Cystobacter fuscus DSM 2262: one gene and its partners. The protein of the gene in region 3 interacts with the protein of the main gene of each other region in a pairwise test. Links are inferred from orthologs where the notes say so. Each region holds a gene or a part of one and is shown on either strand. Other genes may lie near its edges. The genes, in order: rlmN, D187_RS18835 and ftsZ.

The links.
Region 1: the proteins of ftsZ (region 3) and rlmN interact in binary tests that used the Escherichia coli proteins (3 or more experiments, as listed by UniProt). The link is inferred for Cystobacter fuscus DSM 2262 from one-to-one orthologs.
Region 2: the proteins of ftsZ (region 3) and D187_RS18835 interact in binary tests that used the Escherichia coli proteins (3 or more experiments, as listed by UniProt). The link is inferred for Cystobacter fuscus DSM 2262 from one-to-one orthologs.

What each region holds. Positions count from the first base shown.
Region 1 is NZ_ANAH02000066.1:296,642-304,239, forward strand. Bases 4,701-7,597 are described here. They hold rlmN (dual-specificity RNA methyltransferase RlmN), read left to right. Parts: upstream 4,701-5,515; coding sequence 5,516-6,679; downstream 6,680-7,597. Other genes in these bases: D187_RS41840 (DUF4265 domain-containing protein), read right to left, coding at 4,701-4,844; D187_RS53315 (HNH endonuclease), read right to left, coding at 4,841-5,182; rpsP (30S ribosomal protein S16), read left to right, coding at 6,768-7,031; D187_RS41860 (KH domain-containing protein), read left to right, coding at 7,057-7,338; rimM (ribosome maturation factor RimM), read left to right, coding at 7,359-7,597. In the rest of the region: sdhB (succinate dehydrogenase iron-sulfur subunit), read left to right, coding at 1-786; sucC (ADP-forming succinate--CoA ligase subunit beta), read left to right, coding at 999-2,159; sucD (succinate--CoA ligase subunit alpha), read left to right, coding at 2,184-3,086; ndk (nucleoside-diphosphate kinase), read left to right, coding at 3,126-3,569; D187_RS41835 (dienelactone hydrolase family protein), read right to left, coding at 3,652-4,374; more of D187_RS41840, read right to left, coding at 4,371-4,700; more of rimM, read left to right, coding at 7,598-7,598.
Region 2 is NZ_ANAH02000010.1:110,176-117,696, reverse strand. The notes cover bases 1,843-4,662. They hold D187_RS18835 (rod shape-determining protein), read left to right. Parts: upstream 1,843-2,645; coding sequence 2,646-3,680; downstream 3,681-4,662. Other genes in these bases: D187_RS18825 (DUF2156 domain-containing protein), read right to left, coding at 4,040-4,662; D187_RS18830 (DUF2171 domain-containing protein), read left to right, coding at 3,794-4,033; D187_RS18840 (putative ABC transporter permease), read left to right, coding at 1,917-2,459. Also shown: D187_RS18855 (alpha/beta hydrolase), read left to right, coding at 1-212; D187_RS18850 (GNAT family N-acetyltransferase), read right to left, coding at 202-1,011; D187_RS18845 (glycosyltransferase family 2 protein), read left to right, coding at 1,113-1,832; more of D187_RS18825, read right to left, coding at 4,663-5,458; D187_RS18820 (hypothetical protein), read left to right, coding at 5,543-6,298; D187_RS18815 (hypothetical protein), read left to right, coding at 6,298-6,876; D187_RS18810 (hypothetical protein), read right to left, coding at 6,889-7,521. UniProt on the Escherichia coli protein: Forms membrane-associated dynamic filaments that are essential for cell shape determination. Acts by regulating cell wall synthesis and cell elongation, and thus cell shape.
Region 3 is NZ_ANAH02000006.1:209,344-216,898, reverse strand. The notes cover bases 1,886-4,739. They hold ftsZ (cell division protein FtsZ), read left to right. Parts: upstream 1,886-2,632; coding sequence 2,633-3,847; downstream 3,848-4,739. Other genes in these bases: D187_RS11180 (acetyl-CoA carboxylase biotin carboxylase subunit), read left to right, coding at 4,353-4,739; D187_RS11185 (hypothetical protein), read right to left, coding at 3,852-4,202; D187_RS11195 (ATP-binding protein), read right to left, coding at 1,886-2,122. Outside these bases: more of D187_RS11195, read right to left, coding at 1-1,885; more of D187_RS11180, read left to right, coding at 4,740-5,702; D187_RS11175 (biotin/lipoyl-binding carrier protein), read left to right, coding at 5,767-5,979; D187_RS11170 (enoyl-CoA hydratase/isomerase family protein), read left to right, coding at 5,994-6,764; D187_RS11165 (response regulator), read right to left, coding at 6,790-7,383; D187_RS11160 (FHA domain-containing protein), read right to left, coding at 7,475-7,555. UniProt on the Escherichia coli protein: Essential cell division protein that forms a contractile ring structure (Z ring) at the future cell division site. The regulation of the ring assembly controls the timing and the location of cell division.

The DNA of each region.
Region 1 (7,598 bases), on a different replicon or contig from region 3:
CACGTCACCTTCCGCATCTGGCGCCAGGACGGTCCGGATCAGCAGGGGCACTACGACGAGTTCCGCATCGCCTACCGCCCGGGAGCCAACGTCGTCTCCTGTCTCATGGAGATCCAGCGCAACCCCGTCACCACCGACGGGCGCAAGGTGGCCCCGGTCATCTGGGACGCCGCGTGCCTGGAAGAGGTGTGCGGCAGCTGCGCCATGAACATCAACGGCCGGGTGCGCATGGCGTGCTCCGCGCTCATCGATCGCGTCATCGGCAATGGGGAAGCCACCATCACCCTGGAGCCGATGAAGAAGTTCCCCGTCACGCGCGACCTGTCGGTGAACCGCGATCGCATGTTCGAGGCGCTCAAGCGCGTCAAGGGGTGGATCCCCATCGACGGCACCCACAACCTGGGCCCCGGTCCGCGCCAGTCTCCGGCGGATCACTCGGTGATGTACAAGCTGTCCACGTGCATCACGTGCGGCAGCTGCCTCGAGGCGTGCCCGCAGGTGACGATCGACAACGACTTCATGGGCGCCGCCGCCATCAGCCAGGCGCGGCTCTTCAACATGAACCCCACGGGCAAGATGAACTCCGAGGAGCGCGTGCGCGGGCTCATGGGCCCCGGCGGCATCCAGGACTGCGGCAAGGCACAGAACTGCGTGAAGGTGTGCCCCAAGGAGATCCCGCTCACCACCTCCATCGCGGTGATGAACCGCGAGGTGACCAAGCAGATCATCAAGGACATCTTCTTCAATCAGGAAGGCGACAAGAAGGCGACGGGCGGTCCGGGCTAGCGCCCACGTGTCAGCTCGCCGTACTTTTTCCGAGGCTCCGAGTCTGGCGTGAATTCGCCGGGCCGGAGCCTCGGTCTTTTCCCGTCCGCCAGGGCAGGGCCCTTGACACTCGGGCCTTGCCAAGCGGGCCATTCTGCGCGAGAGAGGCAGCCGTCCCGGGGGGCTGGCTCCCGGAGGCCAGTCTCGCGTTACCCGCATCACCCGGAGCTTCGATGAAGATCCACGAGTACCAGGGCAAGGAACTCTTCCGGAAGTATGGGGTCCCCACGCCGCGAGGCATCCTCGCGAACACTCCCGACGAGGCCGAGAAGGCCGCGAAGGAGTTGGGCACCTCGGTGGTCGTCGTGAAGGCCCAGATTCACGCGGGCGGCCGTGGCAAGGGCGGCGGCGTGAAGCTGGCCAAGAGCCCCGCCGAGGCCAAGCAGCTCGCCCAGCAGATGATCGGCATGATGCTCAAGACGATCCAGACCGGGCCCGAGGGCCAGAAGGTCAACAAGGTCTACATCGAGGAAGGTCTGGCCATCGGTCAGGAGCTCTACCTCGGCGTGACGCTGGATCGCGCCACCTCGCGCATCACCTTCATGGCCTCGCGCGAGGGCGGTGTGGAGATCGAGGAAGTGGCCGCGCACAGCCCGGAGAAGATCCTCCGCGAGGCGGTGGACCCGGTGGCGGGCTTCCAGGACTTCCAGGGCCGCAAGCTGGCCTTCGGCCTGGGCCTGTCGGGTCCCACGGTGAACAAGTTCGTGCAGTTCTGCTCCGCGCTCTACCGCATGTTCATCGAGACGGACGCGTCGCTGGTGGAGATCAACCCGCTGGTCATCACCAAGGATGGCGGCGTGGTGGCGCTCGACGCGAAGGTGGACTTCGAGGAGAACGCGCTCTACCGGCACAAGGATCTGCTCGCCTACCGTGACCTCGCGGAGGAGGAGCCGCGCGAGACCCAGGCCAAGGAGTGGGACCTGGCCTACATCGCGCTGGATGGCAACATCGGCTGCATGGTGAACGGCGCGGGTCTGGCCATGGCCACCATGGACACCATCAAGCTGGTGGGCGGCAACCCGGCCAACTTCCTCGACGTGGGCGGTGGCGCGAGCAAGGAGAAGGTGACGGCGGCCTTCAAGCTCATCCTGGCCGATCCGCAGGTCAAGGCGGTGCTCGTCAACATCTTCGGCGGCATCATGAAGTGCGACATCATCGCCGAGGGCATCATCGCCGCGGCGAAGGAAGTGCAGCTGAAGATCCCGCTCGTGGTCCGGCTCGAGGGCACCAACGTGCAGCAGGGCAAGGACTTGTTGAGCAACTCCGGCCTCGCCATCACCCCCGCCGACAACCTCCGCCAGGCCGCCGAGAAGGCCGTCGCGGCGGTGAAGTAGTTCCAGGCAGAGAAAGGTCAAGCCATGAGCATCCTCGTCAACAACGACACGAAGGTCCTCTGCCAGGGCATCACCGGCTCGGCGGGCTCGTTCCACTCCAAGCAGATGCTGGAGTACGGCACCAAGCTGGTCGGCGGCGTGACGCCGGGCAAGGGCGGCACCGACTTCGAGGGCAAGGTCCCCGTGTTCAACACGGTGGCCGACGCGGTGAAGCAGACCGGGGCGAACACCTCGGTCATCTTCGTGCCGCCCCCCTTCGCCGCGGACTCCATCATGGAGGCGGCCGACGCGGGCATCTCCCTCATCATCACCATCACCGAGGGCATCCCCGTCAACGACATGGTGAAGGCCAAGCGCTACCTGCAGGGCAAGCCGGGCGTGCGCCTCATCGGTCCCAACTGCCCCGGCGTCATCACCCCGGGCGCCAAGTGCAAGATCGGCATCATGCCGGGTCACATCCACAAGCCGGGCCGCATCGGCGTGGTGTCGCGCTCGGGCACGCTGACGTACGAGGCCGTGTACCAGCTCACCCAGCTGGGCCTGGGCCAGTCCACCGCGGTGGGCATCGGCGGCGACCCGGTCAACGGCACGGACTTCGTGGACGTGCTCAAGCTCTTCAATGACGACCCGGAGACGGACGCGGTCATCATGATCGGCGAGATCGGCGGCAACGCCGAGGAGGCCGGTGCCGAGTACGTGGCGCGCGAGTTCAAGAAGCCCATCGCGGGCTTCATCGCCGGCCAGTCGGCTCCTCCGGGCAAGCGCATGGGCCACGCGGGCGCCATCATCTCCGGCGGCAAGGGCACGGCGTCCGAGAAGATCAAGGCCATGGAGGCCGCGGGCTTCCTCATGGCCGCCAGCCCCGCCGAGCTGGGCACCACGCTGCAGGAGGCCATCAAGCGCGGTCCTCCGAAGAAGAGCCGCTAGTTCCCCATTTCTTCCACGTCACAACGAGGAGCCAAGACCATGGCCATCGAGCGTACGCTGTCCATCATCAAGCCCGACGGGCTTCAGAAGGGCGTCATCGGCAAGATCATCTCCCGCTTCGAGGAGAAGGGTCTCAAGCCGGTCGCCATCCGTCTGCAGCACCTGTCGCAGGCGCAGGCCGAGGGGTTCTACGCCGTCCACAAGGCGCGCCCCTTCTTCAAGGACCTGGTGAGCTTCATGATCTCCGGCCCCGTCGTCCTGATGGTGCTCGAGGGTGAGAACGCCGTCGCGGGCAACCGTGATCTCATGGGCGCCACCAACCCGGCCAACGCGGCCCCCGGCACCATCCGCCGCGACTTCGCCACCAGCATCGACCAGAACACGGTGCACGGCTCGGACAGCCTGGAGAACGCGAAGAACGAGATCGCGTACTTCTTCCGCGAGACCGAGATCCACGGCTACGAGTACTCCGGCAAGAAGTAGTCCCGACGGGCCTCGGTAAGAGGCCCGGTGGACTCGAGGCCCGGCTCCCGCGCGCGGTTCGCGGGGGCCGGGCCTTCGTCTTTCAGGAGAAGAAGACCTCGGCGAGGAAGGGCGCGAGCGACGTCCACGCGCGGCGCGAGGCCTTCTCACTGTACAGGATGCCCGAGGCGGGATCATTGGCGAACGGCGCCATGAAGGCGTGCATGGTCCCGCCGTACGCGTGCACCTGCCAGTCCGCCTTGCACCGGGTGAGCTCGCGGCCCAGGGCCACCACGTCCTCGGGCAGTGCCATGGGATCGTCCCACCCGTGGAAGACCATGACCTTGGCCTTGATCTCCGTCTCCGCGAGATCATCGGGGCGGCCCAGCAGGCCATGGAAGCTCGCCACGCCTCGTACGTCCGCGCCCGTGCGCGCCAGGTCCAGCACGCACAGCCCCCCGAAGCAGAACCCGATCGCGGCCACCCGGGTGGCATCCACCTCGGACAGGCTCCGGACGGTCTCGACGGTCTTCAAGATGCGGTCGCGCAGCGTTGCCCGGTCGGCAACCAGGGGCGTCATGAGCGCCCGACACTCGTCGGGTGTCGTGCCCCTCAGGCCCTTGCCGTAGAGATCACAGGCGAAGCCCGCATATCCCCAATCGGTGAGCTTCTTCGCGAAGTCGAGCTGCGCCTCGCTGCGGCCTTCCCACCCGTGGAAGACCAGCACCGCGGGCCGCTTGCCCTCGCGGCCGCTGTCGAAGGCCAGCACGCCCTCGAAGGCCTTGTCGCCGTGGGTGTATTCGACTGCTCGGGTGTCGAGGCTCATGATGGATCCCTTCTGGATTCCTCGTCCTCTCGCTTTGGTTCAATGAAGCCCAGACACGCTTCCTGGTACTCGAACTGCCCGGCACGTTCACCCTGTTCTAGGAACGCCTTGATGGCTTCGTAGGGCACGTCGGGAGGAACATCCACTGCCACCAATCGAGGCAGGTCGCTCACTTCCGAGGCGCAGCCCCGTTGACGGAGGGCCGCTCGGACCGGTTCAACATCCTCCTGCCTCGAAAACCAGAGCTGAATGGTGCTATGCCCGCCAGGGCGTACCAGCTCGGAGTACCAGAGAACTCCACTCGCGTCTGGCTGGGCCGAGACGGTATCTCCCGCGGCGAGCCCCGTGACGTAAAATGGGATGTTGTCGATTTCATACCCATCATCCCGTTGGATGACCCACATGGTCTCGGTCTCGCCCACGCCATCAGAATTCTCGAACGGGAAGCGGAGTTTCAGTCTCTCAGTCATGGCGCCTTGTTTGATTTTTCGAGATTGCACTCCCGGCACAACACCTGCCCATTTTCAGGTGTCCCTTCGCCGCCTTTGCTTTTCGGGATGACATGATCGCGCTCGCGCTGGTTGGTGGGGGGCGACACACCGCTCTGGCTCTTTTGTCCAGGCACGACCTCGATCCCACAGTTCTCGCACTTGTTGATGCCATCGTTCTTCGTGGCGTTCGCCGCGTCGATCTTCTTCTTTCCGGCGGGGGTAAAGGCTTTCCCCGTGCGGGAGTCACCTGCACCTCCTTTCGTGGCCTTGCTCGCGAAGGAGGAGGGGTCGCTGGCCGCTGACCCCAGCTGGGTCAATTGACCCCCGTGGACTGAGGGCTCCAGGTTCACCGCGGACGTGAGTGGGGCATCCAGCGGTGAACGTGGGGCCGACTGGATGCAGGAGCTTCCAGCCTGGGCGGATGACGGGACGACCAGGGACAGGAGCGTGACCGTGAGTAGCAGGCAAGCGGTGCTGAAACGGCCTTGAGGAAGGGGCATGGGACTGCTCCAGGAACCGGGGGGGGGCACAAGGGGCGCCTGGAGTACTCTCTTCCAAACCGTCCGGGGCGGGGAAGGGGACGAGCCCTCCTTTGACTCCACCGGCCTGGTTGTGGGAAGTGGCTCCTACACCTCTCCGTTGGAACCATGATGACGCCGACAGAGCCCGCCAGCGCCACCGTCGACACCGCCGCCCCGCCCGTGCCCGCGCCCACCCCGGCCGCCACGCCGCGCACGGAGGTCTCCAGCCTTACCCTGGAGGGGCTCACCCGCTTCCTCACCGAGCAGCTCGGCGAGCGCGCCTTCCGCGCCGGCCAGCTCTACCGGTGGATCCACCAGCGCGGCGCCACCTCGTTCGACGAGATGACGGACCTGTCCAAGGCCCTGCGCGAGAAGCTCAAGGCCCATGCGGAGATCGTCCCCCTGGTCAAGGACGCCGAGCAGCGCTCGGTGGACGGCACCATCAAGTACCGCTGGAAGACCCGGGACGGCCGCTACATCGAGTCCGTCTACATGCCCTCGGAGGACCGCAAGACGCTGTGCGTGTCCACCCAGGTGGGCTGCGCCATGGCGTGCACCTTCTGCATGACGGGCACGCTCGGCCTCAAGCGCAACCTCACCCCGGGGGAGATCGTCGCCCAGGTGCACGCGGTCAACCGCGAGGTGCGCAAGAACGAGGGCCTGGAGACCCTGCGCCCGCTCTCCAACCTGGTCTTCATGGGCATGGGCGAGCCCCTGCACAACTTCGAGAACCTCAAGACGTCGCTCGCCATCCTCCAGTCCCAGGACGGGCCCAACTTCAGCCACCGCCACATCACCGTGTCCACCGTGGGCCTCGTGCCGATGATCGAGCGCTTCGGGCAGGAGACGGACGTGAAGCTCGCCATCTCCCTCAACGCGAGCACCGACGAGCAGCGCTCCAAGACGATGCCCGTCAACCGCAAGTGGAACATCGCCGCGCTGCTCGACGCCTGCCGCAAGTTCCCCCTGCGCCAGGGCCGCCGCATCACCTTCGAGTACGTGCTCCTGCGCGACTTCAACGACTCGGACGAGGACGCCGCGCGCCTCATCCAGCTGCTCGACGGCATCCCCGCCAAGGTCAACCTCATCCCCTACAACGAGAACCCCGGCCTGGGCTTCCAGACGACCATGGACGAGCGCGCCGAGCGCTTCCGGGAACTGCTCTGCGCGGGGCACGTGGCGGCCTTCATCCGCCAGAATCGGGGCCGGGACATCGCCGGCGCCTGTGGCCAGCTGGCCAATCGGGGAGGGGAGAGCCCCTCGGAAACACCGCAAAGCCCCGAGCTTCCTTGACAATCCGCTCGTGGGGGCGTTAAGAGCGCCCCCCTCCAAGCTGATCACCTTCTTGTCTCACCTTCAGATTTCACCTGGAGCATCAGAAATGGCCGTTGTCCTCCGTCTCGCCCGCGCGGGCGCCAAGAAGAAGCCGTACTACCACGTGGTGGCCACCGACTCCCGCAACCCCCGGGACGGCAAGTTCATCGAGGCCGTGGGCGCCTACGATCCGAACCAGAACCCGGCCAAGGTGGAGTTCGACGCGGATCGTCTGGAGTACTGGCTCAAGAGCGGCGCGCTGCCCTCCGAGACCGTTGGCGAGCTCATCAAGCGCCACAAGCGCACCGCCGCCGCCACCCCCGCTTCCTAGTCCCTGCCGGGGCTGAGTCGACAGCGTGGAGCAACTCATCCTCTATTTGGTACGGGCCCTGGTCGATCACCCCGATCAGGTCGGCCTGCGCGCGTCCGAGGTGGACGGGGCCCAGCTCTATGAGCTGAAGGTCTCCCCCGAGGACGTGGGCAAGGTCATCGGCCGTGACGGGCGCACCGTGGGCGCCCTCCGGACGCTGCTCGGCGCCGCGGGCCAGAAGCAGGGCCAGAAGGTCCGCCTGGAAATCCAGGACGACCGGCGCCCGCCCCAGACCCCGTCCTCCGCCACCCCTCCCGAGGGACAGTGACCCTCAAGCCTCATCTCGAGATGGGCTACGTGTCCCGGGCCCATGGGCTCAAGGGCGAGGTGGCCGTGCGCCCCTTCGATCCCGCCTCCGAGTCGCTCGATTACGTCGAGCGCGTGCTCGTGCGCACCCGCGCGGGCCAGGAGCGGCTCTTGCGCATCGAGTCCGTGCGGCCCACTCCCAAGGAGACCCTCGTGGTCTTCGAGCAGGTGGAGCGACGCGAGGACGCCGAGGCCCTGGTGGGCGCCACCGTGCTCGTCTTC
Region 2 (7,521 bases), on a different replicon or contig from region 3:
ACGCCCATCTAGACGAGGTGGAGGATCTCGCGGGACGCATCTCCTCCCATGCACGGCTGGAGGTGTTCCGCGAGGGCCGCCATGGAACGCTCCGGGACTCCGAGCCCGAGCGCTACCAACGGCTCCTGCTCGACTTCGTGAGCGCCTCCGTGCCCGGTGAGACCCGAGGAACGCGGCTCCACCCCGACCCACCTCGCCGGCTCAACCCGTGACGGGCACCATCGCCCCTTCCGGGTGCGAGCCCTCCACCATGAAGAGCATCCGCGTGGCGAACCGGAAGCCCACCCGCTCATAGATGCGGCCGGCCTCCTCGGTGATGGTGCTCAGGAACAGCAGGTCCACGCCCCCCGCGAAGGCCTCCTGGGCCAGGCGGGACGTCAGCGCGGTGCCAAGGCCCCGCTTGCGGAAGCGCTCGAGCGTCGCCACCCCGCCGAGCTCGGCGATGCCCTCGGAGGGCGGGGTGAACATGCCCACCACGGCGGGCTCTCCTTCCACCCGCCCCACCATCGCCCGGCCCCGCGCGAGCTCCTCCAGCGTCTTGGACACCTCCTCCTCGGAGGCCTCATAGGGCTCGTCCGGAGAGAAGCCCCGCCGCGCGGTGGTGCAGTACGCGCACACCTCCTCGCGCGAGGAGCTGGACGTGAGGACCGACAACGCGAGCCCCTCCGGCACCGCCACGGGCGTGAAGGTCCCGGGCGTGCAGACCATCACCCGGGCCTCGGCCTCCTGGCGGAAACCGGCGGCGAGCAGCGTGTCCGCCAGGCCCGGGGCCAGCTCGGAGACGTACTCGAAGCGCGGCACCCTCCCCCGTCGCTGGAACTCCTCCCGGAGCCGCCGCAAGGGCTCGCGCACGTCCCCGGTGAGGGGCCCGTCCGGAATGGCGTAGTTGAAGTAGATGAGCGGATCGAAGGCGTGGAGGAACACCGTGAAGGGCGGCACGGAGAGCGACTCGTAGCGCTGCGCGGCGGCGCGGCGCATGTACGACTGCAGGCGGTCGATGAGTGGGCTCATGGCGAATCCTCGGAGGGTGGGCGCCGGGTGTCTTACTTCCCGGGGCCGGGGAGAACGAAGAGTCGCGCGGAGCCCGGAAATCGATTAGAGCGCCAATCGCCATGCTCGTCTCCGTCGTCATCCCGGTCTACAACGAGATCTCCACGCTCGCCGAAATCATCCGCCGTGTCACCGCGGTGGACTTCCCGAAAGAGCTCGTCCTCGTGGACGACTGCTCGCGCGACGGCAGCCGCGAGCTGCTCCAGCGTCTGACCACCGAGGGCCTCTCGGTCGTGGGCGGCACCCCGAAGAACCGCAACGAGGTGCGCGTGCTCCTGCAGGAGAAGAACCAGGGCAAGGGCGCGGCCCTGCGGCGTGGCTTCGCCGAGTCCACCGGGGACATCATCATCGTGCAGGACGCGGACCTCGAGTACGACCCGCGCGACATCCCCCGCGTGCTCCAGCCCATCATCGATGGCGAGGCGGACGTCGTCTTCGGCAGCCGCTTCACCGGCACGCCCCGGCGCGTCCTCTACTACTGGCACTCGGTCATCAACAACCTGCTCACCACGTTGAGCAACATGACGAGCAACCTGAACCTCACCGACATGGAGACCTGCTACAAGGCCTTCCGCGCCGAGGTCATCCGCTCCGTCACCGTGGAAGAGGACCGCTTCGGCTTCGAGCCGGAGATCACCGCCAAGGTGGCTCGCGGCGGCTGGCGCGTCTTCGAGGTGCCCATCAGCTACCACGGGCGCACCTACGAGGAGGGCAAGAAGATCGGCTGGAAGGATGGCGTGCGAGCGCTCTACGTCATCGGGAAGTACGCCCTCAAGCGCTGAGCCGCCCACCGGGGCCACGGGCTTCACGACGGCCCGTCCCGCGGTCCCAGTGCCCGGCACGACGGGCATCCCCAACTTCGGGGCGTGCTACCTCGATACGTCCTCTATGGCTGCGCGGGTTGGGTGCTGGAGGTGTGCTTCACCGGCATGGAGAACGCCCTGAAGGGCGACCGGACCTGCACGGCGAAGACCTACCTGTGGATGCACCCCATCTACGGCGCCACGGCCCTGAGCCTGGAGTCCCTCCAGGAGCGGCTGCGCTTCCTGCCCCGGCTCCTGCGGGCGCTCGCCTACACCGCCGTCATCTTCGGAGCGGAGTTCACCAGCGGCTGGCTCCTGCGCAAGGCGCTCGGCCGCTGCCCCTGGGACTACGAGGACAAGGGTTGGAGCGTGAAGGGGCTCATCCGCCTGGACTACGCCCCCTTCTGGTACGCCACCGCCCTGCTCTTCGAGCCCATGCACGAGGCCTTCCTGCTCGTCACCCGCGAAGCCCTGCGCCACGCGCCCGGCGCCGCTCCCGCGCTCGAGGCCCCCGGCTCCCTCTCCGGCTCCACCGGCCAGGGCATCGGTGATGCCGCCCGCTCCAGCCGCCCCACCCACGAGACCGGCCAGCCCTCGCTGGCATGAATCCGTACGAAATACGACAAATAAGGAAAACTGGAGTAGAAGGTTCCGGGGTTGGACGCTCTGCGGCCGGGCCCCGGGCTTGACGTTGCCTTTTCTTTCTGCAACGGGGGCTGCGTAGTAGGTTGCCGCGCGATCCCACTGTTCCGTGGGAATTGACGACGTAGTCCGGAAAGTTCCCGCCCCCGTATGTTCGACTGGCTCCACACTCTCTTCTCGCGTGACCTCGCCATCGACCTGGGCACGGCCAACACGCTCATCTACATCCGCGGCCAGGGCATCGTGTCCAACGAGCCCTCCGTGGTGGCCGTCCAGCAGGACGCGCGCGGCGGCAAGAAGGTGCTCGCCGTCGGCAAGGAGGCCAAGGAGATGCTCGGTCGGACCCCGGGCAATATCGTGGCCATCCGCCCGATGAAGGACGGCGTCATCGCCGACTTCGAGATCACCGCGGCGATGTTGCGCTACTTCATCCAGACGGCGCACAACCGCAAGTCGCTCGTCTCCCCGCGCATCGTCATCGGCATTCCCTCGGGCATCACCGAGGTGGAGCGCCGCGCGGTGCGCGAGGCCGCCGCCAACGCCGGCGCCCGTGAGGTGTACCTCATCGAGCAGCCCATGGCGGCCGCCATCGGCGCGGGCCTGCCCGTCACCGAGCCCAGCGGCAACATGATCGTCGACATCGGCGGTGGCACCTCCGACGTGGCCGTCATCAGCCTCGCCGGCATCGTGTTCGCCAAGAGCGTGCGCATCGGCGGCGACAAGCTGGACGAGGCGATCATCCAGTACGTCAAGCGCAAGTACAACCTGCTCATCGGCGAGCGCACCGCGGAGCTCATCAAGATGGGCATCGGCACCGCGTACCCCACCGAGGAGGTCATGACCATGGAGATCAAGGGTCGCGACCTGGTGGCCGGCGTGCCGCGCACGCTCACGGTGAGCAGCGACGAGGTGCGTGACGCGCTCGCCGAGCCCGTCAACGGCATCGTCGAGGCGGTGAAGCTCACGCTCGAGCGCACGCCGCCGGAGCTCGCCGGCGACATCGCCGACCGCGGCATCGTGCTCGCCGGCGGTGGCGCGCTGCTCAAGAACCTCGACACGCTCCTGCGCGAGGAGACGGGTCTGCCGGTGTTCCTCGCCGAGGATCCGCTGTCCGCCGTGGTGATGGGCGCGGGCAAGGCGCTGGAGACGCTCGACATCCTCCGGCAGGTCTGCCAGCCAGGCTAGGCCGTCTCCCCTGCCCTCCGGCACCAGGCGGACGGGCAGGCGCCGTGGGTAGAGGGACTCCGCCGTGTTCATCTCATTGGGCAACGCAACACAACCCAAGAGAGGAGCGGAGGATGATCGACCCTGGAGAAATCCACGAGGGAATGACGGTGCGCGACGGGACCGGGCGCAAGCTCGGGACGGTGGAGAACGTGGGGACCACCCACTTCGAGCTGGGCCAAGGCTCGCCCGCCCGCCGGGAATACGCGGTGCAGTTCCACCGCGTCGCGCGCGTCCAGGGTGCGGACATCTACCTCACGCCGACGCACCCTCCGCTGCCCCCCGAGGAAGAGCCTCCGCCCCGCCGGGCGTGAGACCCCTCAGGGACCCTGAAGTGTCCGGTGTCCGCGCGCCCAGAAGAGCAGGGCCGCCGCCAGCGACGGAGCCATCACCGCCACGACCATGACCAGCCAGTCGCTCCAGCCCTCGGCGCGCGGCAGGTTGTAGAGCAGGGCCTCGAGCAGGGTGAGGCTCGCATCGCCGGTGATGACCCAGGCCAGCAGGGTGGCGAGCCCCCGGCGCCAGCGCCGCACGAGCGAGAAGAGCGCCACCGTCAGCCCCACGTCGAAGAGCACCCAGGCGGCCTGGATGTGCCAGGAGGGGAAGTGGCTGGTGGTGATGGGCAGCGCGAGCAGCACCGTCCAGGGCACCAGCAGCACCGCGGTCAGCCAGATGAGCAGCAGGGGATGCTCCAGCAGGCTCCTCGCGCCGAAGCGCAGCAGGCTGCCCTGGGCGAAGGCCTGGAGGGAGTCGAACACCGCGAGCACGGGGCCTCGCGTCCGGGGCCACGCCAGGAAGACGGGATCCCACGAATGGGGGCGCAACCGGGACTTGAAGGCCCGCAGGCCCTCGAAGTCATAGAGGGGCTTGCCCAGCCGGCGCGCCAGCCGCAGCACCCCGGCCACCTCGCCCGACAGCGGCGCCAGACCCAGCGTCAGGAAGCTCCGGCCCTCGGCCGCCGCGGCGCGCATCAGCCCGTCCACCAACAACTCCACGGTGCCATTGGGCGCCCGCTTGTCGCGCAGCAGGTGCTGCACGAACCAGCCCTCGCGCGCGTACACGGGAATGGCCGACAGGAAGGCCACCACCTCCCCGTCCCGCTCCGCCACGAGGCAGCGCCGCGCCTCGGGCCGATCGAAGGGCGACAACTGCACCAGGAAGCCCATGGGCGCCATCCGCCGCGACTCCAGCCAGCGCGCCATCAACCGCTCCATCCCCTCGCGCACCGGGCTCGTGGGCTCGCGCACCTCCGCCACGTCCACCGCCCGCACGCGCACACCCTTGGCCCTCGCGCGGCGCAGCTGCTCGCGCAGGTGGCGGCTGTCGCGCAGGCACTCCTCCCACCGCCGCGGATCCCACACCGGCTGCTCGCCGATGAGCAGGGACGCGAGCGGCGTGGCGTGTAACAGCCGTCTCTCGATGGCGAAGAAACACACCCGCCGGCCCTTCGCCGCCGCGTGCGCCGCGAAGCGCTCGGACACCGCGGCGAGCCGCTCCGTGGTGGCGATGGGCGCTCCGGCCACCACCCACGCGCTTCCCGTGTCCACGTAGGCCACGCACGCGTCGTCCCCGTCGAACCAGTACGCGTACCCGGGCTCCAGCACCTGGAAGGACGTGGTGTTCCAACCGTGACGCCGCAACAACTCCAGGACTCGAGACTTCTCCCCGCCTTCCCCGTTCATGGCCATGCCGTGCTCGCGTGTGGGTCCAGGTCCGAGCACGCCCCTGTCGGAGAACACCCACTCGGCCCCTCATTGAAGTGACACGGCGAGGAGCGGCGCGGTAGATAAATCCCTTCCCATCCCTGCAAGGAGTGAGTTGGGTTGACACCTCGACATGTATTCTCCGCTCTGCGCCGCCCGCTGGCGGCGGGGCTCGCGCTCTGGGCGCTCACCGCGCTCGTTCCCCTGAGCGAGGCCCGCGCCGATGAGGAGGAGGAGGACACGCGCCTCTTCCCCCACGCCGGCAACGCGCGCCTGCTGTCCAGCGATGAGGCCGCGCCCATCAAGCACCTCACCATTGGCCTGCAGCGCACGGCGCTGCCCCTGGCGCTGGGCATCGCCGTGGACACCTCGCTGCTCGCGGACATCGCCACCGCCGCCAACGTGGGCGTGCGCTGGGGCGCCGAGTGGGGCATCCACCGCTTCGTCATCGGCGGGCGCTACACGTGGTTCCTCGGCGGGGAGACGCTGTCCGGCGCCATCAACGAGCAGGTGCCTGAAATCCAGCGCGTCGACGTGAACTTCAGCGGGCCCAGCGTCTATGCGCTCTACGGCATCGTGCTCGGGCGCTTCCTGGTGCAGGGCGAGGTGCGCCACTACATCTACCAGAACACCGTCACCACGGCGACCGGCGCGGTGGTGTTCAACATCATCGGCAACCTGTCCGCCGTCGGTGAGCTCGGGGTGCGCTTCTCCGAGGGCATGCCCCTGCGCGGTGCGTTCGGCCTGCGCTACGGAGGCCCGACGCTCGGTGTGTCGCTCGGCCTCGCGTACGTCGACGTCGTCGAGCCCCTGCTGCCCTACAACGAGGGCCGCGTTCCCTTCCTCCCCGCCTTCGACCTGTCCCTGACCTTCTAATGAACCGCCTCGCTCCCGCCCTGCTCTGCTCCCTGCTGGTCACCGCGTGCTCCGCCGAGGTGGCCATCGACTCGGATCCCATCTCCACGACGGTTCCGGTCACCTCCATCTTCGAGCCCACCTATGCCGAGGTGGCCATCGACCTGCCCGCGGACACGCAGGATCTCGCGGTCCTCGTGAAGGAAGTGACCGCCACCCTCACCGTGGTCAATCCCTCGACCGTCTTCACGCTGAACGCGTCGGCGCGCCTGTCCCTCGAGGGCAACGCCACGCCGGATCAGCCCATCATCTACACCCCGCGCAACCTGCCCCCGTACTACGCCAAATCCCAGGAGCTGCTGTCGGCCAACTTCGGGCCCGCCTCGCGCACGGAAGCCACCATCCCCAGCTCGGAGACGTTCCTCAAGGCCGTGCGCCAGCCGCGCATCTGGTTCATCGTGACCAACACCATCTCCAATGCGACGCCCGGCACCGGCGGCCTGCCCGTGGAGATCCGCCTGGAGAACGCCATCCTCCACGTCGTCGTGGAGAAGAACTTCAGCGGCCTGGAGGGCGCGCTGGGCATCACCGGTCTCTAGCACCCGGCTCTCTCACCGCGCGCCCGCCGGACTCCTGGTGGGCAGCGCGAGTGAGCGGTACGCACGCGACTCGGCGAAGGTCGGCAAGTCGGTGGGACGCTGGTGCCACCAGTTCATCACCAGCGTCACCCGCAGGCGCGACGTCCCCGGCAGCTTCCCGTCGGGAATCTGGTTGCGCGCGTCGAGCACGCCGTGGGTGAGGTTGCCCCGAAAGCACGTGAAGCGGTTGGGCCGCGGCATCACCAGATCGAACTCGTCCGTGTCGGGCGCGAGCGAAGGGTTGTCCTCACACGGCAAAGCGCGCGTCACCGCGAGCGCCCCGCCCCGCACCCGGTTCATGAACAGCAGCGAGGTGAAGCGCGGATGCACGAGCGGCCCTCCCTTCAGGGCGAGCTTCTCGTCGCGATCCTGATGGAAGTCCACCTGCACGTCCGTCGTGTACATGCGCGACAACCACCACTCCACCCCCGCCAGCCCCCGGCGCACCGGCACGCGCGGGCGCAGCGCGAGGATGGCCTCCTCCACGAGGTTGGTGGGCTCGCCCAGGTCGAACCAGAAGGTCGTCTGGTAGGTCTGACGCAGCCGCTCGTTGCCCAGCGCGCGCACCCGCCGCCACAGGCGCTGGAAATGGGCCTCGGGAAGAGC
Region 3 (7,555 bases):
GGCCCTCCACGCGCGACTCCTCGCCCGCGCGCGCCGAGAGCAGGATGACGGGCAGCGTGCGGGTGCGCTCGCTCGCGCGCAGCTCCCGCAGCAGACCGAAGCCATCGAGTCCGGGCATCATCGCGTCCGTGAGGATCAGATCCGGCCGCCGCTCCCGCACGGCCGCGAGCGCCTGGAGCCCATCGGTGACGGTCTCCACGATGTGGCCCGCGCCGAGCAGCAGTCCGGACACGTACTCGCGCATGTCCGGTGTGTCGTCGACCAGCAGGATGTGGCCCTGGCCCGCCGTGGCCTCGGAGCGAGGTGTCTGCTGGCGGGGCAGTCCGCGCAGGGCCTCGTCCACGAAGGGCGCGGCGCTGGCGTCACTCGCGCGAGGGGCCAGGGCTTCGCCGAGGCGCTCGGCGGGCAGGTGCGCGTGGCCGATGGGGAGCATCACCGTGAAGCGCGTGCCCTGGCCCGGGGTGCTCGCCACGGAGAGGGTGCCGCCGTGCAGCTTCACCAGCTCCTGCACCAGCGCGAGCCCGATTCCGCTGCCCTCCTGGGTGCGGCTGCGTGCCCCTTCCACCCGATAGAAGCGCTCGAAGAGGTGGGGCAGGGCCTCGGCGGGGATGCCCGTGCCCGTGTCCTCCACCTCGAGCACGGCCCGGCCGTCGCCGGGCAGGAGCCTCACCGTGATGCCACCCTCGAAGGTGAACTTGAAGGCATTGGAGAGCAGGTTGAGGACGAGCTTCTCCCACGAGTCCCGGTCCACGTAGAGGGGCTCGGGCAGCGGGGGACAGTCGATCGTCAGCGTGAGGCCGGCCTGCTCGGTGGCGGAGCGGAAGGCGCTCGCGAGGCCCCGCGTGAGCTCGGAGAGGTCCGTGGGAACGAAGCGGGCCTGGACGCGCCCGGCCTCGAGGCGGGAGAAGTCCAGCAGGGAGTTGACGAGCTTGAGCAGCCGCAGGGCATTGCGGTGGAGCGTGTCGAGCCGCGCGTGCTGGGAGGGCGTCAAGGAGCCGAGGACTCCCGAGCGCAGCTCCTCCAGGGGGCCCAGCATGAGCGTGAGGGGCGTGCGGAACTCGTGGCTCACGTTGCTGAAGAAGACGGTCTTCGCGCGGTCCAGCTCGGCGAGGGCCTCGGAGCGCCGGCGCTCTTCCTCGTAGGCGTGCACCCGGGCGATGGCGTGGGAGATGTGGTCGGCCAACTGGGCGAGGAAGCCGCGGTAGGTGTCGTCCAGCGGCAGCCGGGGGCTGGTGCCGGCGACGAGGAAGCCCGAGGGGTTCTTCTCGCCGGTGAGGCGGATGGGCAGCAGCAGGGCCTGGCGCGCCGACTCGGGCCAGGGGCCTCCGGGGAGGGTACTCGCCCAGGGTCCCAGCCGCGCGAGTTCCACCTCCTCGGCGCCGTTCCAGGCGCGTGTCAGGGGCCAGGGGGCCTCGAGCGCATGCACCGCGATGTGCCTGGGCGCCGCCTCGTTGGGGACGGCGCCGCCCAGTCCCGCGAGGGTGGCCGTCGTCACCGCCGTGTCGAGCATGTACAGCAGGCAGAAGGGCACGTCGTGTGCCGCGGAGCCGAGCACGGACAGGGCCGCCGCGTAGGTGCCGGGGAGGGTGGTCTCCGCGGACGTGCGTGCCGACAGCTCGCGCAGCACGCGCAGGCGCCGCTCGCCCAGCACCTTCTGGGTCGTCTCGCTCACGGCGGTGAAGACGCCGCCCACCGCGCCGGACTCCACGCGGATGGGGCTATAGGAGAAGGTGAGGTAGGCCTCCTCGGCGAAGCCGTTGCGCTGGAAGATGATGAGCTGATCGTTGGACCAGGTGGCCTCGCCCCGGGCGAGCACGCCGCGCAACATGGGCTCGATGATGGCGCGCGTCTCCGGGTCTCCCCACAACGCCCGCGACAGCCCGGGACTGCCGAGCGCCCCGGGGTGCTTGCGCCCGAGGATGGGGATATAGGCGTCGTTGTAGAGCGCGATGAGCTCCTCGCCCCAGCGGACGATCATGGGGAAGCGCGAGTCCAGGCAGATGCTCACCGCCGTCTTCAGGCTCTGGGGCCAGAGTTCGGGAGGACCGAGCGGGGTCCGGGTCCAATCGAAGGCGCGGATGCGCGCCCGCATCTCCCCCCCGCCAGTCAGTCCCTCTTCCACTCATTCACCTCATGGAGCATCTCGCGGTGCACTGCTCCTTATGCCCTGGAGCTTGTGGTCTCGCGCTCGAAAAGCCACGGCCCTGGCGCCGCTCTGTTGGGTTTCCTGTCGCCCCGAGCGCGCGCACCTCGATTGTTCTCTTGCCGCGTGGACTCCATCTTCATGTACAAGGGCCGGAAGAACCGGCGCGCAGTGGAATCCCCCCTCACGGGGAGACGGAGGTTTCGAGCGCGCCCGCTGCGTGCCGCGAGTCCACGTTCATGGACTGTTGCGGTGCATGGTGAACAGTGCAGCGCGCTCCGAAATGCCCGTGGCGCGAGTCAAGAGGTGTGATGCTCCCACCACGTCGCACGGCTGCTCTGGTGGGGGCTTGCGCGTAAGTGCCTGTGACGACTTGGCGATGCGACGAGGCGCTACATGTTCGTAGCTCAGAACTTGCCAAAGATCGCGACTTGCTGAAGATGGTGTTTGCAGGTGCGCGCGCGGGCACGCGCGAACAGAAGGAAACACATGGACCAGTTCGAGCAGAACAAGCAGGCCGCCAAGATTCGCGTCATCGGCGTGGGGGGCGCTGGATGCAACGCGGTCAATACGATGATCATGGCGAAGCTTGAGCGTGTCGACTTCATCGCCGCCAACACCGATGTCCAGGCGCTGGCGGCGAGTAAGGCACCGACGCGGTTGCAGCTCGGACAGACGTTGACGAAGGGCCTGGGCGCGGGCGCCAACCCGGAGATGGGCCGTGAGGCCGCGCTCGAGTCGCGCGATCAGATCGCCGCGATGATCGAGGGAGCGGACATGGTGTTCGTCACCGCCGGCATGGGCGGTGGCACGGGCACGGGCGCGGCGCCCATCATCGCGGACATCGCCAAGAGCCTGGGCTGCCTCACCGTGGGCGTGGTGACCAAGCCCTTCCTCTTCGAGGGCAACAAGCGCCGCAAGCAGGCGGAGCAGGGCCTCGTGGAGCTCAAGGCCGCGGTGGACACGCTCATCACCATCCCCAACCAGCGCCTGCTCACGCTGAGCACCGCGCCCATGCCGCTCCTGGAGACCTTCAAGCGCGCCGATGAGGTGCTCCTCAACGCCGTGCAGGGCATCTCCGACCTCATCCAGTACCACGGCTACATCAACGTGGACTTCGCCGACGTGAAGACCATCATGAGCGACAAGGGTCTGGCGCTCATGGGCACCGGCCAGGCCACCGGCGACAAGCGCGCGCTCACCGCCATGCAGCAGGCCATCTCCAGCCCGCTGCTCGAGGACATCTCCATCGACGGCGCCACCGGCCTGCTCATCAACATCACCGGCGGACGCGAGATGACCCTGCAGGAGGTCAACGAGGCGCTCACGCTGGTGCACGACGCGGCCGATCCGGACGCGGAGATCATCTTCGGCTCGCTCATCGACGAGAACATCTCGGACGAGGTGAAGATCACCATCATCGCCACGGGCTTCGTCTCGCGCGACACCAAGGTGCGCCAGCCGGCGCCGGTGGTGCAGGTGCCCGTCAACACGCGCCCCGCGCCCGCCTCGCTGTCCTCGGCCCGCGAGGAAGTGGCGAGCCTGGTGCCCGCGAAGGCCGGCTCGCGCACCCTGGCCCAGGCCGAGGGCCGCTCGCTGGCCAGCCGCACCGCGGTGGTGAAGGACGCGGCCCTGCCCCTGGACGAGGATCAGTTCGACATCCCGACGTTCCTGCGCCGTCAGGGTCAGACCGAGATGCCCTGAGCGGCTAGCGGCCGGGAAGGCGGGCCACGCTCGCCGCCCGGTGGTGCCGGCCAGAGAGCGCGTCGCTGCGCGCGAGCAGGGTGTCCAGCTCGCGGTAGTGCTCGTCGATGCGCTCGGGCAGCCGCGGCGCGGGGACCACTCCGTCACCGGAGAGCTGCTCCAGCAGGCCGTGGGCGCGTTGCAGCAGCTGGTGTGCCCGGAGCAGGGCCCGGCCCGCGCGCGTACCCTGCGGCGAGAAGAGGGTTCCTCCCTCGTAGAGGGCCTCGACGGCGGCTCGGTTGGTGCGAAGGCGCTCGGTCACCCGGGCCCGGTACATCTCCAAGCGCCGCTCGAGGCGTGCTCCCTGGAGATCCACCACTCTTCCTGTCGTGGATGGCGTCACGGTTGAGAAACCTACGCCATTTACCTACATGCCCGCAACTTCCCGACAGCGGGTGCGTTGTCTCCTTGTCAGCCCGGAATGCGGGGTCTACCTTGCCCGACCTCACGCAGGGGGACGTCCGCCATGTTCAAGAAGCTGCTCATCGCCAACCGGGGTGAGATCGCCCGACGCATCAACGCGGTGGCCAAGGGGATGGGGATTCGCACCGTGGCCGTCTATTCGGACGCGGACGCGGAGCTGCCCTTCGTGCGCGAGGCGGACGAGGCGGTGCGCCTGGGACCGGCGCCCGCCCGGGACAGCTATCTGAACATCCCGGCGCTGCTCGAGGCGGCGAAGAGCACGGGCGCGGACGCGGTGCATCCCGGCTACGGCTTCGTGTCGGAGAGCGCCGAGTTCGCCAGCGCGTGCCAGGCCGCCGGCATCACCTTCGTGGGTCCTCCGCCCGAGGCCATGCTGCGCATGAAGGACAAGAGCCAGGCGCGCAAGCTCGTGGCCGCCGCGGGCGTGCCCGTGGTGCCCGGGACCGAGGACGTGCTGCCGGACGTGGAGGCCGCGCAGCGAGCCGCCGAGCGCATCGGCTACCCGGTGCTGTGCAAGGCCGCGGGCGGTGGTGGTGGCATCGGCATGGCCGCGGCGAACTCTCCCGCCGAGCTGGAGAAGGTCTTCCGTCAGTGCACGGACCGGGCGAAGGCCGCCTTCGGCCGCGAGGGCGTCTACATCGAGCGCTACTTCCCGGCGCCGCGCCACATCGAGGTGCAGATCCTCGGGGACCATCACGGCCACCTCATCCATGGGCTGGAGCGCGAGTGCTCCATCCAGCGCCGGCACCAGAAGGTGGTGGAGGAGGCGCCCTCGCCGCTGTTCGCGGAGGGGCGCAACGCGGCGCTGGCCGACAAGCTGTTCACGGCGGCGCTCACCGCGGCGCGGGCCTTCGGCTACGCCAATGCCGGCACGGTGGAGTTCCTCTACTCGGACGGGGACATCTACTTCATCGAGATGAACGCGCGGCTCCAGGTGGAGCACCCGGTGACGGAGCTGACCACGGGGTTGGATCTCATCGGCTGGCAGTTGCGCATCGCGGCCGGCGAGCGGCTCACGGTGAAGCAGGAGGACGTGAAGCGGCGCGGGGCGGCGCTCGAGTTCCGCATCTACGCGGAGGATCCAGTGAAGTTCCTGCCCTCGCCGGGGCCGCTCAAGGTGTACCAGCCGCCCACGGGCGAGGGCGTGCGCCTGGACTCGGGCTACGTCGAGGGCAACACCGTCACGCCGAACTACGATCCGATGATCGCCAAGCTCATCGTCTCCGGGGCCACGCGCGCCGAGGCCATCGAGCGCTCCATCCAGGCGCTGGAGGGCTACCGCATCGAGGGCATCAAGACGAACATCCCCCTGCACCTGCGCATCCTGCGCGACCCGGTCTTCCGCGCGGGAGACCTGAACACGCGCTTCCTGGAGCAGCACGCGAAGCCGTAGCCCGCGGCGGGGCGGATCCTTTCAGCACGAAAAAGACACGCAGCATCCGAGAAGGAGCACAGCGATGGCGGACGTGGCGGCGCACATCACCGGGACGGTGTGGAAGATCGAGATCAAGGTCGGGCAGCAGGTCTCCGCGGGAGACACGCTCGTCATCCTCGAGTCCATGAAGATGGAGATGCCGGTGGAGGCGGAGGAGGCCGGCCTGGTGGTGGAGATTCGGTGCAGGGAGTCCCAGTCCGTCAACGAGGGCGACGTCCTCGTGGTGCTCGGGTAGGCGGGGCGCAGCGGGTGGGGCCGTCCGCCTTGCACGTGGAGGAGCGGGACGAGGTGCTCGTGCTCACCTTGTCCAACCCGGCTCGGCGCAACGCGCTCGATGACGAGCAGGTGGCCCGGTTGGACGAGGCGTTGGCCTCGGCTCCGGGCCGGGCGCGCGCCGTGCTCCTCCAGGGCGAGGCGGGCGCCTTCTGCTCGGGCTATGACCTGAACCTGCTGTCGGCGCCGACGGCGGATCGCCTGCCGGATGACGCGCTGATGGTGTGCCTGGAGCGGCTGGAGGCCCTGCCGCTGCCGAGCGTCGCCCTCGTGCGCGGGGCGGCCTTTGGCGCGGGCTTCGACCTGGCGGCCGCGTGTGACTTCCGCGTGGGGGGTGAGGATGCGCTCTTCAGCATGCCGCCGGCGCGGCTGGGCATCGTCTACTCCCCGGCGGGGCTGACGCGCGCGGTCCGACTGGTGGGGGTGGCGCGTGCCAAGCACTTGTTCCTCACCGGACGCCGGCTGGATGCCCGGGAGGCGCTGGCCTGGGGCCTGTTGGATGAGTGCCTTCCCGGGGACGAGGCCGACGCGCGGGCCCTGGAGCTGTGCCGGACGCTCGCCGCCCAGGCGCCGTTGGCGGTGGCGGGGATGAAGGAGGCCTTCCGGTTGCTCACGCGGCCCGCGCTGTCCGAGGAGGAGACGTCCCGGTTGCGCGAGGTGCGGGCGCGGGCCTTCGCCAGCGAGGATGCTCGCGAGGGCAGGGCGGCGTTCCTGGAGAAACGTCCGCCCCGCTTCCGCGGCCAGTGAGGCGGGGGAGCCCCGCCTCGTGGGCTCAGGTGTCGCCGAACAGCTCGCCCATGCGCAGTTGCAGGGCGGAGGCGATCTTGTAGAGCGACGAGATGGAGGCGGAGGACTCGGCGCGCTCTATCTGCGACAGCAGCGACACGGACAGCCCGGTGCGGCGCGCGAGCTGCTTGAGCGTGAGATCCTGCGTCTTGCGCGCATCGCGGATGGTGCGGCCGATGGCGCGGTGGAGGTCCGCCTCGGGATCCTGCGACAGGCCCTTCTTGGCGAGCGCGTTGCGCACGGCGCCGAGGAACTGGTCCGGCTCCATGGGCTTCTTCACGTAGTCGCTCGCCTGGTTCTTCAGCGAGGCCACCGCCGTGTCCACCGTGGGGTAGGCGGTGGCGACGATGACGGCGACGTCCGTGTCGTACTTGCGGATGTGCTCGAGCACCTCGGTGCCCGACATCACCGGCATCATCATGTCCAGGATGACGAGGTGGAAGTCGGCACTGCGCAGGATCTCCACCGTCTTCGTGGGGTCCGTCGTGGTGACGACTTCGTAGCCCTCCCGCATCAGGACGAGCTTGAGGTAGTCGCAGTTGTCCTGCTCATCATCGACCACCAGGATACGGATCTGCACGAACCTGCTCCTTCGGGTATGGGGGACGGCGCGTGGCCCTGGGGGGAGGGACGCGCCATTCGGACGGCGCGCGCGGCACGCGTCCCGTGGGCTACTTGCCGCCCCCTGTTTTCAAACTCTTCTCGTAATCGTCGATCAGCTTCTTGACCTTGGCCGCGTTGGGATCGTTCGG